DNA from 4 places in the Streptomyces sp. NPDC025651 genome. Region 4 is predicted to be linked to each of the others. Evidence: riboswitches for the same ligand, from Rfam matches in the RefSeq annotation. Region 4 holds a riboswitch; each other region holds the start of a gene.
What was found. A riboswitch is a leader RNA that binds a small molecule or an ion and turns the genes downstream of it on or off. The one in region 4 is predicted to bind cyclic di-AMP.
Positions count from the first base shown of each region.

Region 1: it holds a riboswitch for cyclic di-AMP, as region 4 does, so the genes downstream of both, ACZ4D5_RS39460 (M23 family metallopeptidase) here and ACZ4D5_RS18005 (C40 family peptidase) in region 4, are expected to answer to the same signal.
Region 2: it holds a riboswitch for cyclic di-AMP, as region 4 does, so the genes downstream of both, ACZ4D5_RS13445 (C40 family peptidase) here and ACZ4D5_RS18005 (C40 family peptidase) in region 4, are expected to answer to the same signal.
Region 3: it holds a riboswitch for cyclic di-AMP, as region 4 does, so the genes downstream of both, ACZ4D5_RS12255 (M23 family metallopeptidase) here and ACZ4D5_RS18005 (C40 family peptidase) in region 4, are expected to answer to the same signal.

Region 1 covers NZ_JBVHLZ010000017.1:46,325-50,525, forward strand. The annotation lists gene ACZ4D5_RS39450 (M16 family metallopeptidase) at 1-378, shown strand, start outside; gene ACZ4D5_RS39455 (M16 family metallopeptidase) at 375-1,760, shown strand; cyclic di-AMP (ydaO/yuaA leader) riboswitch at 1,957-2,119, shown strand; gene ACZ4D5_RS39460 (M23 family metallopeptidase) at 2,132-2,935, shown strand; gene ACZ4D5_RS39465 (GntR family transcriptional regulator) at 3,162-3,884, shown strand; gene ACZ4D5_RS39470 (HPr family phosphocarrier protein) at 4,068-4,201, opposite strand, start outside.
Region 2 covers NZ_JBVHLZ010000003.1:259,591-263,791, forward strand. The annotation lists gene ACZ4D5_RS13430 (GNAT family N-acetyltransferase) at 1-234, opposite strand, end outside; partial or broken gene ACZ4D5_RS13435 (ATP-dependent Clp protease proteolytic subunit) at 670-1,306, shown strand; gene ACZ4D5_RS13440 (hypothetical protein) at 1,314-1,622, shown strand; cyclic di-AMP (ydaO/yuaA leader) riboswitch at 1,980-2,156, shown strand; gene ACZ4D5_RS13445 (C40 family peptidase) at 2,160-2,633, shown strand; gene ACZ4D5_RS13450 (LysE family translocator) at 2,730-3,347, opposite strand; gene ACZ4D5_RS13455 (LysR family transcriptional regulator) at 3,431-4,201, shown strand, end outside.
Region 3 covers NZ_JBVHLZ010000002.1:920,971-925,171, reverse strand. The annotation lists gene ACZ4D5_RS12260 (aldo/keto reductase) at 1-404, opposite strand, end outside; gene ACZ4D5_RS12255 (M23 family metallopeptidase) at 546-1,619, opposite strand; cyclic di-AMP (ydaO/yuaA leader) riboswitch at 1,631-1,778, opposite strand; gene ACZ4D5_RS12250 (PP2C family protein-serine/threonine phosphatase) at 2,000-3,220, opposite strand; tRNA gene ACZ4D5_RS12245 (tRNA-Met) at 3,351-3,424, opposite strand; gene ACZ4D5_RS12240 (alginate lyase family protein) at 3,471-4,201, opposite strand, start outside.
Region 4 covers NZ_JBVHLZ010000004.1:354,479-358,679, forward strand. The annotation lists gene ACZ4D5_RS17995 (C40 family peptidase) at 1-633, opposite strand, end outside; gene ACZ4D5_RS18000 (hypothetical protein) at 978-1,331, shown strand; gene ACZ4D5_RS18005 (C40 family peptidase) at 1,436-2,644, opposite strand; cyclic di-AMP (ydaO/yuaA leader) riboswitch at 2,652-2,814, opposite strand; gene ACZ4D5_RS18010 (ATP-dependent DNA helicase) at 3,082-4,201, shown strand, end outside.

The DNA of each region.
Region 1 (4,201 bases), on a different contig from region 4:
TCCGGCGACGTCGAGGTGCCCGTCATCGAGGCCGCCGTCGACGAGGAACTCGCCCGCTTCGCCGCGGAGGGCCCCACTCCGGAGGAGATGGAGCGCGCCCAGGCACAGTTGGAGCGCGAGTGGCTCGACCGGCTCGGCACGGTCGCGGGCCGCGCCGACGAACTGTGCCGGTACGCCGTCCTGTTCGGTGACCCGCAGCTCGCCCTCACCGCCGTCCAGCGCGTCCTCGCCGTCACCGCGGAAGAGGTCCAGGAGGTCGCCAAGGCCCGGCTGCGCCCGGACAACCGCGCGGTGCTCGTGTACGAGCCCGTGTCCGCCGCCGACGAGACCGCCGACGAGAACACCGGTGACGCCGAGGAAGAGGAGGCGGCGAAGTGACCGAGGCCGCGACGATGCAGTTCCATCCCCAGCCACAGGCGGGCACGGCCAAGCCGTGGGCCTTCCCCGCGCCCGAGCGGGGCGCGCTCCCCAACGGCCTCACCGTGCTGCGCTGCCACCGCCCCGGCCAGCAGGTCGTCGCCGTGGAGATCCACCTCGAAGCGCCCCTGGACGCCGAACCCGAGGGCCTCGACGGCGTCGCCACGATCATGGCGAGGGCCTTCAACGAGGGCACGGACAAGCACTCCGCCGAGGAGTTCGCCGCCGAGCTCGACCGCTGCGGCGCGACGCTCGACGCGCACGCCGACCACCCCGGCGTCCGCGTCTCCCTCGAAGTGCCGGTCTCCCGCCTCCCGAAGGCGCTCGGCCTGCTCGCCGACGCCCTGCGCGCCCCCGCCTTCGCGGACAGCGAGATCGAGCGTCTCGTACGCAACCGCCTGGACGAGATCCCGCACGAGGCCGCCAACCCGGCGCGCCGCGCGGCCAAGGAGCTCTCCAGGCAGCTGTTCCCGGCCACCTCGCGCATGTCGCGCCCGCGCCAGGGCACCGAGGAGACGGTCGCCGCCATCGACTCGGCGGCGGTGCGGGCCTTCTACGAGAAGCACGTGCGTCCCGCCACGGCCACCCTCGTCGTGGTCGGCGACCTGGCGGGCACCGACCTGGACGCCGTCCTCGCGGACACCGTCGGCACCTGGACGGGCGGCACGGCCGAGCCGCTCCCGGTGCCGACGGTGACCGCCGACGACACCGGCCGCGTCGTCATCGTGGACCGCCCCGGCGCCGTCCAGACGCAGCTCCTGATCGGCCGCGTCGGCGCGGACCGGCACGACCGCGTCTGGCCCGCCCAGGTCCTCGGCACGTACTGCCTGGGCGGCACCCTCACCTCGCGCCTGGACCGTGTCCTGCGCGAGGAGAAGGGATACACCTACGGCGTACGGGCGTTCAGCCAGGTCCTGCGCTCCACTCCGGAGGGCACGGGCGCCGCGATGCTCGCCATCAGCGGCTCGGTCGACACCGCGTCCACGGGGCCCGCGCTCGACGACCTCTGGAAGGTCCTGCGCACCCTCGCCGCCGAGGGCCTCACGGACGCCGAGCGCGACGTGGCCGTGCAGAACCTGGTGGGCGTCGCCCCGCTCAAGTACGAGATGGCGGCCTCCGTGGCGGCCACCCTCGCCGATCAGGTCGAGCAGAACCTCCCGGACGACTTCCAGGCGCAGCTGTACCGGCAGTTGGCCGCCACCGGCACCGTGGAGGCCACCGCGGCAGTCGTGAGCGCCTTCCCGGAGGACCACCTGGTGACGATCCTCGTCGGGGACGCCGCGCAGATCGAGGAGCCCGTCAGGGCCCTCGGAATCGGCGACGTGAGTGTGGTCACGGGCTGAGTGACAGTCAGGACATATAGGGACCCCGGCGACCGTTTCGGCCGCCGGGGTCCCCATATGTCCGAATTCATATGGAGGTTGCCTGTCTGGCGTGTGGCGTGCGCTACAAAAGCCGAGTTCTGTTTGTCGATTGACAGATGTCCCGCTTAGCGTCGGTCCGGCTGTCCGTCACGCAGTACGCCGCATCCGCGGCACCGGACAGTCATCGCCGAGTCCCCGTACGGCGCGAGCCAGGGGAGCCGGGGACCCACATGTCCCCTGGGGTGAATCGGGCACCTTGCCGAGAGGCGAGGGACCCGTAGGAGACCTTCCTGCTCCGAACCCGTCAGCTAACCCGGTAGGCGAGAGGGAAGGAAAGGATCAGCCGCTTCATGGCGTTCACCCGTGCCACCGGGAAGCACCGTCGTCCGAGCCGCCTGACGCGCACGACCGCGAACGCCGCGGGCGTCGCCGCGCTCACCACCACCGGCGTCATCGGAGGCCTCGCGGGTCCGGCGTTCGCCGCGGCCGACGACGCGGCCATCGAGCACACCGGCCTCACTCAGGCGATCTCCGTGGGCGACTCGCTCGCCGCGAGCATCGACGCGCAGGCCGCCGCGCAGCAGCAGGCCGCCGACGACGCCGCTGCCGCCAAGAAGGCCGAAGAGGCCGCCAAGAAGAAGGCGGCCGAGGAGAAGCGCAAGGCCGAGGCCGAGGCGAAGGCGAAGGCCAAGAAGGAGCGCGAGGCCAAGGAGCGCGCCGCCCGCGAGGCCGAGCGCAAGCGCCTGAACACCTACGTCGCGCCGATCAGCGGCTCGTACGTCTCCACGGGCTACAAGACCGGCGGCGCCATGTGGTCCTCCGGCAGCCACACCGGCGTCGACTTCCACGCCGCGTCCGGCACCACGGTCCACGCGGTCGGCTCCGGCACCGTCGTCGAGGCCGGCTGGGGCGGTGCCTACGGCAACAACGTGGTCATCAAGATGAACGACGGCACGTACACCCAGTACGGCCACATGTCGTCCCTCAGCGTCACCGTCGGCCAGACGGTCACCCCGGGCCAGCAGATAGGCCTCTCGGGCTCCACCGGCAACTCCAGTGGCCCCCACCTCCACTTCGAGGCCCGCACCGGCGAGGACTACGGCTCGGACATCGACCCGGTCTCGTACCTGCGCTCGCACGGCGTCAACGTCTGACGACTCCCGTACGGCTCCCGTACGCCTCCGAAAGCCCCGGCTCTCCCCAGAGCCGGGGCTTTCGTGTCCCCGAGCACTGTTCCCGACCGGCCGTCCTTGGCCAAAAGATATCCATGGATTCCGGCCCGCCGTCGGAAATTCCGGCGCCCTGCAATAGAGTCACGGAACAAGCGAGAAAGAGCGTCGGTCGACCGCGTTTCGCGGGGATTAAGGCGGAGGTCCGGTCATGCGCATTCCCGCGCACTCGGTATGCACGGCCATCCGGGACGACATTGTCTCCGGCGTCCATGAAAGGGGCAGCCGGCTCACCGAGGAGCTCCTCGCGCGCCGCTACGGCGTCTCCCGCGTCCCCGTGCGCGAGGCCCTGCGCACCCTGGAAGCCGAGGGGTTCGTCGTCACGCGCAGGCACGCGGGCGCGTGCGTCGCCGAGCCCACGGAGCAGGAGGCCGCCGACCTCCTGGAGATACGGGCGCTGCTCGAACCGCTCGCCGCGGCCCGCGCCGCGCAGCGCCGCACCGACGCGCACCTCAAGGTCCTGCGCGGCCTCGTCAGGCTGGGCCGGGAGCGCTGCAGGAGCGGCCACGGCGAGGACCTGCGCGCACTGGGCGGCTGGTTCCACGACACGCTCGCCCAGGCGTCCGGCAGCCCCGGGCTCAGCGCGCTGCTCACCCAGCTCCGGCACAAGATCGCCTGGCTGTACGCCGTGCGGCAGCCGACGGCGCCGGCCGAGTCGTGGTCCGAGTACGCCGCGATCGTCGACGCGGTGGCCCGCGGGGACGCGGACCGGGCCAGGGCGCTCACCGCCGCGCACACCGAGCGGACGACGGCCGCGCACCGGTGGCGCCATACGCAGGTGCAGGCACGGGCGCAGGCGTATGCGCGGCCGGACGGCCTGGCGCGTGTGAGGGATTCGCAACACCCCGTAAACACGGCGGGCCTCCGGAATTAACGGAGGCGCCGTATACAAAGAGAGGTAATTCCGTACGCGCTTCTGCGGAGCGCGCCTTTTCGGTGCGCGTCTCTTTGGTGCGCGCGCATTTCTCTTTGCGCACATACGTCGATGGGGTCACCCGGAATTCCGGGTGACCCCATCGACGTATTGCTGAAGAACGTGTCCCAGAAGGAACGTGTCCTAGACCGTCTCCGGAAGCTCCTCGAGCCCCTCGGCGACCAGCTTCGCCAGACGGTCGAGGGCGGCGTCCGCACCCTCGGCGTCGGAGGCGAGCACGATCTCCTCGCCGCCCTGGGCACCCAGGCCGAGCACCG
Region 2 (4,201 bases), on a different contig from region 4:
GTCGTGCACGGCCATCGCCCACTCCCCCGCCGCTCCGCAGATCAGCTCCGCCCACTCGCCTGGCTGCCAGGTGCCGGGGCGGGTCAACTGCCGTGCGGCGTCCCGCCCCTGCTCGTCCGAGAGCAGGAGGGGCAGGGGCGCGGCGGGGTCCACGACGAGCGGGTCCGGGAAGGTGGAGCAGGGGCCGCCCTCGACCGAGGCGGGCTCACCGGCCGCCCTCAGGGCGGAGGCCAACCGCACGAGGACGGCCGGGGCCTCACCCGGCGCATACGGCTCCCCTGCGCCCCCGAAGCGTCGTCGCCACCCCCGAAGCCGTCGCCCCCCCGAAGCCGCCCCCACTGTCGCGGCGGTCATCCGGGAGAGCGACGCCCGCCCCCAGCGCCAGCACCCGCGCTCCCGGAGACCAGGGCAGGCCCGCGCGCACCGCGGGGTCGGTCACCGTCCGCACCTCTCCTGCCCCCACCGGCCCCAGTCCGTGGACGACGTCCACTTCGAGGGTGAGGAGCGCCCGTTCATCCCGTTCCGTCGCGTCTCGTCCCATGACCCGAAAAGGGGAACGCGGATCCCGTACGGCCCGACATCACTTTTCCCCACCCCCACGGAACGTACGTCCTGTACATTTTTTACAGAGACCGGACCGCTCCGCGACCGGAAGAAGAGAGGCGTGCCATGAACCGTCCGTCCGCCCGTTACGTCCTGCCCGAGTTCACCGAACGCACCAGCTCGGGGGACGCGGACCCTGGATCCGTACTCCAAGCTCCTCGAAGAGCGGATCGTCTTCCTCGGCACCCCCATCGACAACACCTCGGCGAACGACGTGATGGCCCAGTTCATGCACCTGGAATACCTCGCGCCGGACCGCGACATCTCCCTCTACATCAACTCCCCCGGCGGCTCGTTCACCGCGATGACCGCGATCTACGACACGATGCAGTTCGTCACCTGCGACGTGGAGACGACCTGCCTCGGTCAGGCCGCGTCCACCGCCGCCGTGCTGCTGGCCGCGGGCACCCCCGGCAAACGGTTCGCGCTGCCCGGCGCGCGCGTGCTGATCCATCAGCCCTCCGTCGCCGAGCCGTTCCAGGGTCAGGCCAGCGACCTCGCGATCCAGGCCGACGAGATGCTGCGCAGCCGACGGATGCTGGAGGAGATGCTCGTTCGGCACACGGGGCAGAGCCCCGAGCGGATCACCGCGGACATCGAGCGGGACAAGATCCTCGACGCCCGGGCGGCACTGGAGTACGGGCTCGTGGACCGGATCATCCCGAACCGCAAGACCTCGCTCGCCACGCGCGACCCGAGGTGAGCCCTCGATGCTGCCGCCCGAACTGCCGCCCCTGCCGGCGCTCACCCGCGCCGAGGCCGACCTGATCGACCGCTATCTCGAGGTCGTCGACCTGGTCGGCAGGATCAACCCGGCGCGCGCCGAGCACACCTACCGCGGCCTGCGTGCCGCCCAGGCCCTGGTCGGCAGGGCGACCGCCCTGCGGGACGCGCTCACGCTCATGCACCAGCGGGGCGAGAGCGAGGTGCACACCGCCACGCTCGCCGACGCCCTGCGCGTCCTCGACGGCGAACGGCGCTCCCTGCGGGTCACCGTGCCGCCCCCGCCCGGCAGTTGACCCCGCGCGGAGCGCCCCGCACCCTTCCGCGGAACGTCCCGGACCGCTTCGAAACGGACCAGACGGGCTACCTCGGACGACGTAGCGGGGCGCCCGCCGGCAGGCCCTGGAGAGTTGCGCCAGGTGTGTACAGCACGGACGGAATGGCACATTCCGATGCTGGTCGAGCCGTCGTCGGGCCATGCCTCCGCAACCCGGATTCGTCGGTGTCCACCCGAACGGGTCAGTCGTGAGGAGCCTCACAAAACACCGTTTCGGCTCGGTTTTTTCGCCCTTGTCGGGTCAAGATCCCTTCCGACGACAAGCCCCCGCCACAGCGGCGGGGCGGTCCGGGCGGACGCCGAGTCCTGCCGCCACCCGGATGACCGGTCGACATCGGTGCAACGGCAGGAGTGGAGGACCCAGGCATGACGGGCCCGTCCGGGAAGTCCGGACGACGCCCTTGGGGTGAAGCCGCAGAGCACGACGCGGCCGGGCATCTTCGCCTGCCCGAACCCGACAGGTCATCCTTCACAGGCGGCTGACGAAGGGTTGCGCATGACTGCGCTGAATCATGTTCCGTCGCTGCTCAGCAGGACCGGTGCCGCATCGGTCCTCACGCTCGCCGTCGTGGGCGGCACCGTCGTGGCCCCCGGGCTCGCGTCGGAGGCCGAGGCGGCCACACACGGGACGAAGGCGCTCAAGATCGCGGCGTCCAAGAAGGGCTCCCCGTACCGCTACGGGGCAGCGGGTCCCACCCGGTTCGACTGCTCGGGTCTGACGCTCTACTCCTTCAAGAAGACGGGCAAGAAGCTGCCGCGCACCGCCGCCGCGCAGTACAACAAGACCAAGCACATCTCGAAGTCCCAGCGCACCAAGGGCGACCTGGTGTTCTTCCACTCCGGCCGGAACGTCTACCACGTCGGGATCTACGCGGGTAACAACAAGATCTGGCACGCCCCGAAGACGGGGACCGTGGTGCGTCTGGAGAAGATCTGGTCCAACAGCGTCTGGTACGGCCGGGTCCGCTGACCCCGCCGCAGTCGGTCGGCGCGCTCCTCGCACCGTCAGGTGCCGGTGCCAGGAGCGCGCCGATCGCGGTTTCGGGGAACCGTTCCAGGCCCGGCCTCACACCATCAGGGGCTCGATGAGGAGCACCAGGCCCAGTGCGCCCAGTGCGGTGCCGGTGACGGCCTCGACGGCGCGGGCGGTGCGCGGCCTGCGCAGCCACCGGCCGAGCCGGTCCACGAGCAGCGCCACGACCGGGAACCACAGCAGGGCCAGCGCCACCACGATCGCCGCGAGCAGCAGAGTCCTGGGCATCGCGGGGCTGCCGTCCGGCACGAACTGGGGCAGCACGCTGAGGAAGGTGATCGACGCCTTGGGGTTCAGGGCGTTGGTCAGGAAGCCCTCGCGCAGACCGCCGCCCTGGGCCGCAGGTTCGCCCGCCGATCCGGTGCGCGGCCGCGCCGCCGACCGCAGCGCGCGGGAGGCGAGCACCAGTACGTAGAGGGCGCCGATCAGTTGCAGCGCCCTGAAGAGCGCGGGCACGGCGGCAAGGACCGCGGCGACGCCCGCGACCGCCAGCGCCGTGTGCACCAGGAGCCCGCCCGCGACACCGACCGCGCAGGCCACTCCGGCCCGCCGGGAGACCAGGGCGTTGCGTACGACGACGGTGAAGTCGGCGCCCGGCATGGCGACCATGCCCGCGGCGACGCCGGTGAAGGCGACCAGTTGTGCGTCCATGGGCCCAGCGTGCCCGGCCGAAGCCTTCAGCAGGTATGTGGAATATTCTGGGTCTGCCTTAAGCAGGCGTTCAGGGAGCTTCCATGTACGACCCCACGCGTCTCGCCGCGCTCGTCGCGGTCTCCGAGGCCGGTTCGATCACGCGGGCCGCCGAGCGCCTCGGCTACACCGTGCCCGCGCTCTCCCAGCAACTCGCCAAACTGGAGCGGGAAGCGGGCACCGCGCTTCTCGTACGTCACCACCGCGGGGCCCGGCTGACCGGCGCGGGTGAGCTCCTGGTGGGCCACGCCCGCCGGGTGCTCGACGAGATGGAGCGGGCACGGCACGAACTGGCGCGGCTCGCCGGGCTCTCGGGCGGGCGGCTGCGCGTGGCGACCTTCCCGACGGCGGGCATCCATCTGCTGCCGCCCGTCCTGAGCGCCTTCCGCAGGGCCCACCCCGATGTCGAGCTGACGGTGACGGGACACGAACCGCCCTTCGGTGTCGCGGCCGTGGCGGCGGGCGAGGTCGATCTGGCCCTCACGCACACCTATGAGCCGGCCGACCCGGTGCCGCTGCCCGCCGCCGTGTCGGCCGAGCCGGTCCTGGTCGAGGAGCTGGTCCTGGTGACCCAGCCCGGCCACGCGCTCAGCGGCGCGACCTCCCGGCTGCCGCTCGCCGACCTCGCCGGGCAGCCGCTCATCAGCATGGCTCCGGACCATCCGCCCCGGCAGGCCGTGGAGCGGGCCCTCGCGCGAGCCGGTGCCGCGCCCGCGGTCCTCGTCGACACGCCGGGGTACGCGCTGGTGTGCGCCCTGGTCAGTGCGGGGCTCGGTGTCGCCGTGGTGCCGGAGATGGTGGCGCGCACCGCCGCG
Region 3 (4,201 bases), on a different contig from region 4:
TCCTCGACAGGCACCGACGGGTCGTCGTAGTGCGTGTAGTAGAGGTCGATGTAGTCGGTGCCGAGGCGCCGCAGGGACGCGTCCGCGGCGCCCTTGATGGTGCTCACGGAGAGGCCCTTGTACTCGGGGAGGGCGCCGACCTTCGTCGCGACGACGACGTCGGAGCGGTTGCCGCGCTCGGCCAGCCACTCGCCGATGAGGGTCTCGGACTCGCCGCCCTTGTTGCCCTCCACCCAGAACGAGTAGGCGTCGGCGGTGTCGATGAAGTTGCCGCCCGCCGCGGTGTAGGCGTCGAGCACGGCGAAGGACGCCGCGCGGTCGGCGGTCCAGCCGAAGACGTTGCCGCCGAGGGAGAGGGGGAAGACCTCGAGGTCGGATGAGCCAAGTGTGCGAAGAGACGTCATACGTTCCTCAACACGCTTACCGGAAGCGGCATTCCGTAAAGGCGGCGGCCTGGGCACGCAGCCCCGTCCTGCGGACACGCCGGACCGGCAGCCCTGGCGTCGGGGGGTCGCCGCCAGGACCGCCGGAGTTCCTGGGGTGCGTCAGGGGTTGAGGCCCTTGCTCTGCAGCCAGCCGAGGGGGTCGATGCCGGTGCCGTCGGGCGTGTGGACCTCCAGGTGGAGGTGCGGCCCGGTGACGTTGCCGGTCGCGCCGACGCGTCCGATGACCTCGCCCGTGGTGACCTTCTGGCCGGCGCTGACGTTCAGCGAGGACTGGTGGCAGTACCAGATCTCCGTGCCGTCCTCGAGCTCCAGGACGGTGCGGTAGCCGTAGGCCCCGGCCCAGCCCGCCTCCTTGACGGTGCCGGTGTGCACGGCCTTGAGCGGGGTGCCGGTGGGCGCGGCGAAGTCCAGGCCGGTGTGGTGGCCGGAGGACCACATGGATCCGGCGTCGCCGAAGTGCGAGGTGAGGGTGTACGAGGAGGTGGGGATGGCGTAGCTCTTGGCGAGCTTGGCCAGGCGCTCGGCCTCGGCCTTGGCCTTCCTGGCCTCCTCTTCCTTCTTCTTCTTGGCGGCGGCCTTGGCCTCCGCCTCCTTCTCCGCGGCCTTCTGCTGTGCGGCGGCCTCTTCGGCGGCCTTCTTGACGGCGGCGTCCTCGGCCGCGGTCTGCACGGCGGCGTCCGCCTGGTTCTGCTGGTTCTCGGCCTGCTGCATGATGCGGGCGCGCAGTGCCTCGCCCGCGTCGGTGGTGCCCTGTTCGGCGTCGGTGGTGCTGACGCCGGCGGCGGTGAGGGGGGCAGCGGCGGCCGCGGTGGTCGTGGTGTCCGACGCGTCGTCGTCGGATATCAAAGAGCCCACGCCCGGAAGGGACTTGGCCTCGGGCAGCGAGTCGGTGACGGTGCCCAGGTCGGGCATCGATATGGAGACCGGCGGCTTGCCGCCCTGCGCGGTGGCGATGCCGCCCGCGCCGACGGCGGCGATGACGCCCACGCCGAGGACGGTGGAGCTGCGGGCGAGTCCGCCGCCGCTCTTCTTGTGCACACGGTGCCTGCCGCGGACGGGACGGATGGACTCCTCGGTGGGGTTCCACTCCTCGAAGGGTGCCTCGTCGTACGAACCGAAGTCGTCGTCATTCGGCACGTACACGGCTCGGGGGGCAGGCCGGTTGGACGCCACTGGGGCGCACTCCTTTCCTTCCTTCTCGCCTACCGGGTTAGCTGACGGGTTCGGAGCAGGAAGGTCTCCTACGAACATCTGGCACGGATGCACAGATGCCCGATTCACCCCAAGTTGGTGGTTCCCCGGCTCCCTTGCGGGATTAGGCGCGTGCGCACGGAGCCGCCTCGAGTGACGGCTGGGACGACCGCGCTGCGTTATCGAACGTTAATAGACGGCAGGTCGGTATTCCAAGCCGTTCCGGTTGATCGTTAACGCTCTTCGGCCGTACTTACCGGGACACGAGGGTTCGGAACGGGGCGAGTTGACCCCACCCGCACGCACACCGGAGCTTCACATTCTCTTGACAGTACGTCAGTTGTTATGCGGAGGGGTGCTCTTCAGTCACGCGGTGTCACCGGGGGCTCGGGGGCGGGCGTCCCCTCGGAATCGTCGGCGGTCGGCCGCCGCACCGCGAGAAGCGCCATGTCGTCCGTCGCGGCGCCCCCGGTGTGCCGCCGCACCTCCTCCGTGAGCGCGGCGAGCAGCGCGTGCGGCCCTCCGCGCCCCGGGAAGATCCGCCCGCCGAGCCGGGCCGCCGGATCGTAGAACTCCCCCGCCACGTCGCGCGCTTCCGACAGGCCGTCCGTGTACAGGAGCAGCATCGCGCCGGGCGGGAAGTCCGTCTCGTCCGCCCGGTCCGGCCAGGTGCCGAGCTCGCCCATGCCGAGCGGCAGGGCGGGCTCGCTCGCGGAGAGCACGCACAGACGCCCGTCGCCGCGCAGCAGCAGCGGCGCCGGGTGCCCGCGGTTGATCAGCCGTACGACGCCCTCGCCGTGCCGGATCTCGGCGAGGACCGCGGTGGTGAACCCCTCGAAGGCGTCGAGCCCGTCGCGCCGGGTGCCCTCGCGCGCGAGGGCCCGCTCCAGACGCTGCGCCACCGCCTCCAGGGTGGCCTCCTGCTCGGCGGCCTCGCGGAAGGCGCCGATGACGACGGCGACCGCGGCGACCGCGCCCATGCCTTTCCCCCGTACGTCGCCGACGATGAGCCGTACGCCGTGCGGGGTGTCCTGCACCGCGTACAGATCGCCCCCGATGAACGCGTCGGCCTGCGCGGCCTCGTACCGCGCCGCGATGTCGAGCCCGCCGATGCGCGGATCCGGCTCGGGCAGCACGGCGCGCTGGGTGGCCTCGGCGATGGAACGGGCGGTGGCGAGCTTGGCGTTGCCGCGGCGGACGACGCGGTTGATGACGATCGCGAGGGCGGCCACGGTCATCACGGTGATCAGCTCGGTGACGGCCTCGACATGGCTGTTGGCCGATCTGCCGTAGTGCAGGAAGAAGACGGCGGCCGAGGCCGCGACGCCGGTCAGGACGGTGTTGGCCAGCGAGTAGAAGGGGGCGGCGATCAGCGGGGCGGCCGTGAACAGGGGCGCCGCGGTGAAGTCCGGCGGGGTGAACACGTCGAAGACGACGCCGACGATGAGGAGCAGGAAGGGCAGGGATCTGACGAAGGCCCACTCGTGGGTGGCCTCCCGGCTGGTGGCACCGCTGTCGCCGGATCCTCCTCGCTGCCCCACCGCTTGTCTCCCGCCGACTCCGCGCCCATCACCGCGCTCCATCCAGGCTTCCCGCAGCGGGGGAAGGGTGCGACCTGATGTGGGCCGTCCGGGTTACGGGACCGACCGGACGACGGGACCGGGAAAACACCTGAGGCCGGGAAGCTGATGCTTCCCGGCCTCAGGCCTTCAGTAGCGGGGACAGGATTTGAACCTGCGACCTCTGGGTTATGAGCCCAGCGAGCTACCGAGCTGCTCCACCCCGCGTCGGTGAACACAACAGTACGCCATCCGGAGGGGTGCGTCGAACCACTTACGCGTTGCCCGCGTGCGTGAGGGTCTCCCAGGCCACGAAGAGGCCGTCCGTGCCCTCGGGCCGCCGCCGCTCCGTGTACTTCTCGGTCTGCGGCATCTCCAGCTCCAGCCGCCCCCGCAGATGGTTGAGGCCGACCTCCGTGTCGGGCCCCATGTCGCGCTGCACCTTGCCGCCGCACAGCCAGTCCGGGGCCTTGGCGCCCAGCTGGTACGCGGAGTGGAACTCGAAGGCGGCCCGCAGCCGTTCCTGGACCTCCCCGTACAGGTCGACGCCCTGGTGGTGGGCGGTCTCCGCCATGTGGGAGGTGGCGGCGAGCGCGTAACCGGCGTGCTTGAAGTTGCGGCAGGTCTCCTGGGAGAGCCCGTCGGCGAAGGTGTCCTGCCCGAACCAGTAACTCGTCAGCTCGGCGGCGGTGTCGATGCCGCTGCCCTCCGGGGAGACGGGCAGCTTCCCGTCGGACTCCAGGTAGAAGTACGCGGGCACGCGCGTCCTGAAGTGGTGCACGGCCTTCTCGAAGGTGGCGTGGTCGTCGAGGAAGACGGCCATGGCCATGGTGGCGTCGGCCATCACGAGGTCCCAGTTGCCGTTGAAGTCGGCGGAACCGTCCTTGACCTGGGGCAGATAGGCGTTGCGCAACATCCGCTCGAAACGCAGCAGTTGACCGTCGGTCCAGCCGTCGTAGGTGTAGCGCACGGCCTCGGCGGCGCGGGCCCAGGACGAGGCGGCCC
Region 4 (4,201 bases):
GTCGTCGGCGATCCTGGCGCGCTGGTCGGCGGTGAGCCGGGACAGCAGCCGCTTCGCCTCGCCGAGCTTGTCGGTGACCGTCTTCTTGTGCTTGCGCAGCTCCGCCTGGCGCGCCGTGAGGGCGGCCAGGCGGTCGTCGGCCTCGCTGTGCAGCTGGTCGATCGAGCGGAGCTGCTTTCGTACGCCGCTGACGGCCGCGGCCTGGCGGCTGCCGGCGCGGTCGGCGAGCGCGGCGCGGTCCAGGAACTGCTCGGGGTCGGAGGAGAGCGCGAGTTGCACGGAGGGGTCGATGCCGCCCGCCCGGTACTGCGCCGCCGCGTACGAACCCAGGCAGTTGCGGGCGGAGTTGAGCTTCTCCGTCTTGCGGGCCGCCTCGTCACGCAGTTTCCTGAGCGACTTCTCGGCCTTCTCCGCCTTCTCCTCCGCGCCGTTGTACTTCTCGGTGGCTATCTCCGCCTCGTGGTAGAGCGCGTCGACCTTGGACTTCACCTCGGCGGGGCTGAGCCGCGGTTCCGCGTGTCCCGTGCCGTCGAAGGCGGTCGCCGACGCGGCTCCCGCGAGGGCCAGGGTGGCGGCGGTGCGGGCGGTGCTCCCGCTGAGCGAGCGCTGTCTGGGCTTGCGGTGCGCTGCCACGAATCGGGCTCCTTACGTGTCCGGCGGCGGCCCGCACAGGGGGAGCGGGCCGCCGCCGGGTTTCTCGGCGGTGGTGGCCGACTGCCGTCCTGGGCGGGACGACGGTGGGGAGCCGGTCACCTGCTGGAGGACGCTAAACCTGACCGTCACGGGTTGGTGACGGATTGTGCGCAACTGGCAGAAGTGGGCGGAAAAGTGACCGTGTCCGACCGTGTCGATCATGAGGTGATGTCCTCTTCCTGCGCATCGGTGACCGATGGGGCGTTTGTGGCACGCCTGCCCGCGGAGTGGTGGTACGGGGGTCCCTGCCGTGGCCCCGAGCGCCCCGGCTAGGCTCCGGCCTCATGGACGTACTCATCCATCTCTTCGTCGGCCTGCACATCATCGGCATCGCCTCGCTCCTGGGCGGCTTCCTGACCCAGATGAAGCAGATGGGTCAGGGCGCGGCCCGCTTCGGCCCGGCGATGCTGCACGGCGCGTTGGTCATGCTCGTCACCGGTGTGGCCCTGGTGGGCCTCAACCAGGCGGACGGCAACACGGTCAACAACCTCAAGATCGGCATCAAGATGGCCGTGCTGATCGTGATCCTCGCGCTGGTCTATGTGAAGCGCGACGAGGAGAAGGTCGACAAGGGCCTGTTCGGCGCGGTCGGCCTGCTGACCACGGCGAACATCTTCATCGCGGTGCTGTGGACCTGAGTTCTCCGTGAACCCGAGTGCGCCGCGGACCTGAGTTCTCCGCCTCTACGCGCGTGTGGCCCGCATCCTCCGGGGGATGCGGGCCACACGCGCGTAGAGGGTGCTTACGCGGGACGCACCACGCTGTGGATCGGCATGTAGTAGATCGACTCGACGCGGACGTTCGCGCCCGGCTTCGGGGCGTGGATCATCTTGCCGTTGCCGATGTAGATGCCCACGTGACTGATGTCGTCGTAGAAGAACACCAGGTCGCCCGGCTGGGCATCGGCGGTCTTCACGGTCGTGCCGACCTTCACCTGGTCCCACGTCGTGCGCGGCAGCGAGATCCCGGCGGCCTTCCACGCGTCCTGGGTGAGCCCGGAGCAGTCGTAGGAGTCGGGCCCGGTGGCGCCCCAGACGTACGGCTTGCCGATCTGGGCCTCCGCGAAGTCGATGACCTTCGCGGCCTTGGCGGCGTAACTGCTGTCCGTGCTCCCGGAGCCCGATCCCGATCCCGATCCGGAGCCGGTGTCGGAACCCGAACCCGATCCGGTGCCCGAGTCCTGGCCGTCCTCCTGCTCCTTCTCCTTCTGGGCCGCCTCCTCCGCCTTGCGCTTGCGCTCCGCCTCGGCGGCCTGCTTGCGGGCCAGCTCCTCGGCCTTGCGCTTGGCCTCCTGCTCCTTCTTCCGCTCGATCGCCGCGAGCCGGGCCTTCTCCTCGGCGGTCAGCTCCGAAAGCAGCTCACGGGCCTCGCCCAGCTTCTTCTGGACGGTCTGCTTGCTCGTCCTGAGGTCGTCCCGCGAGTCGCTCAGCGTCTTGAGGCTCTTCGCCGCCTTCGTACGCTGCTTCGACGCCGACACCTGCTGCGCCTGGTAGTCGTCGACGGCCTTCTTCTGGCGCTCGGTGAGCCGGTCCGACAGGTGGTTCTGGTCGAAGTAGCCCTGCGGGTCGTCGGCGAGCATCATCGTGGCCGTGTCGGAGACGGCGCCGGTGCGGTACTGCGCGGCGGCGAAGGAGCCGAGCTCCTGGCGCGCCTCGTTCAGCTTGTCGGTGCGCTTGGCCACGTCGTCGAGCAGGCGGTCGACCTTCTTGCGCTGCTTGTCGGTGCGTTCCTTGGCCGAGTTGTACTTCTGGGTGGCCACGCCCGCCTGGTGGTAGAGGTCGTCGACCTTCTTCTGGACCTCTTCGAGGCTGGGCTTCGTCGGTGCGGAGGGCGCGGCCTGCGCGCTCTGCGACAGGAGGGCCACGGAGGTGAGGGCCGCCGTCGTGATACCGATGGCGGGGGTCGTGCGTATTCCGGCTGCCCGGGTCCGCGGCTTGCGGTGCGACGCCAAGGAGGCGACTCCTTCCGTAGACCGCCTACCGGGTTAGCTGTCGGGTTCGGGCGGGTGGTCCGGAAGGTTGCCCTACAGCCCCGTACTTCGTGCTTCGTACGGGACCGATTCACCCCAAGGTCTTGGTGGGTCCCCGGCTCCGAACATGTCGGACTCGGCGGAGGCCACCCGTTCCCGGCGGGGTTCGCCGGTGGGGGACGAGCGGCCCGCCGGGCACGCTAGCCAACTCGTGTGGTCCGTGTGAAGGTTGATGTTCGATATGCCCGATACATTTTCGTGACGTTACGAGGCCCTTGACGCGGCCGCGCCGGACGGATGCGGAGTGTGACCGTCCGGGGGCGGGGCGTAGGCGGGGCGTAGGCGGGGCGTCGCTCCCAGGGGAAGGTGGCCGGAACCCGGGGCGGGTTGTCAGTGGGGCCGCCTAGACTCGGGAGGCGATGAGCAGCCTCTTTGATGACAGCTTCCTGGCGGACCTGCAGCCCTCACGGGCCGCGGACGAAGAGCCCCCGCCGCCGCCCGAGGACAGCGCTCCGGAGCCCATTCCGGACGACTTGTTCGACGGGAAGTTCGACGCGCCCCTGTCCCGGGACACGCACTACCGCGACGGCGCCCCGCGCCCGGTCATCGACCCGGCCACGCTCCTCGACGGGCTGAACGAGAACCAGCGCGCGGCCGTCGTGCACGCCGGTTCCCCGCTGCTCATCGTCGCCGGCGCGGGCTCCGGCAAGACCCGCGTGCTCACCCACCGCATCGCGCACCTCCTCGCCGAGCGTGGTGTGCACCCCGGCCAGATCCTCGCGATCACCTTCACGAACAAGGCCGCGGGCGAGATGAAGGAGCGCGTCGAGCAGCTCGTGGGCCCGCGGGCGAACGCGATGTGGGTCTCGACCTTCCACAGCGCCTGCGTCCGCATCCTGCGCCGCGAGTACAAGAAGCTGGGCTTCACCTCCTCCTTCTCGATCTACGACGCCGCGGACTCCAAGCGCCTGATGGCCCTGGTCTGCCGCGACCTGGACCTCGACCCGAAGAAGTTCCCGCCGAAGTCCTTCAGCGCCAAGATCTCGAACCTGAAGAACGAGCTGATCGACGAGGAGGACTTCGCGGGCCAGGCCGCCGACGGCTTCGAGAAGACCCTCGCCCAGGCCTACGCGATGTACCAGTCCCGCCTCCGCGAGGCGAACGCCCTGGACTTCGACGACCTGATCATGACGACGGTCCACCTCCTGCGCGCCTTCCCGGACGTCGCCGAGCACTACCGCCGCCGCTTCCGGCACGTCATGGTCGACGAGTACCAGGACACCAACCACGCCCAGTACGCCCTGGTGCGCGAGCTGGTCGGCCCCTCCGGAGGCGAGGGGGACGACCCGGCCGAGCTGTGCGTCGTGGGTGACGCGGACCAGTCGATCTACGCCTTCCGCGGCGCCACCATCCGCAACATCCTCCAGTTCGAGGAGGACTACACCGACGCGACGACGATCCTCCTGGAGCAGAACTACCGCTCCACGCAGACGATCCTGAGCGCCGCGAACGCGGTCATCGAGCGGAACGAGAGCCGCC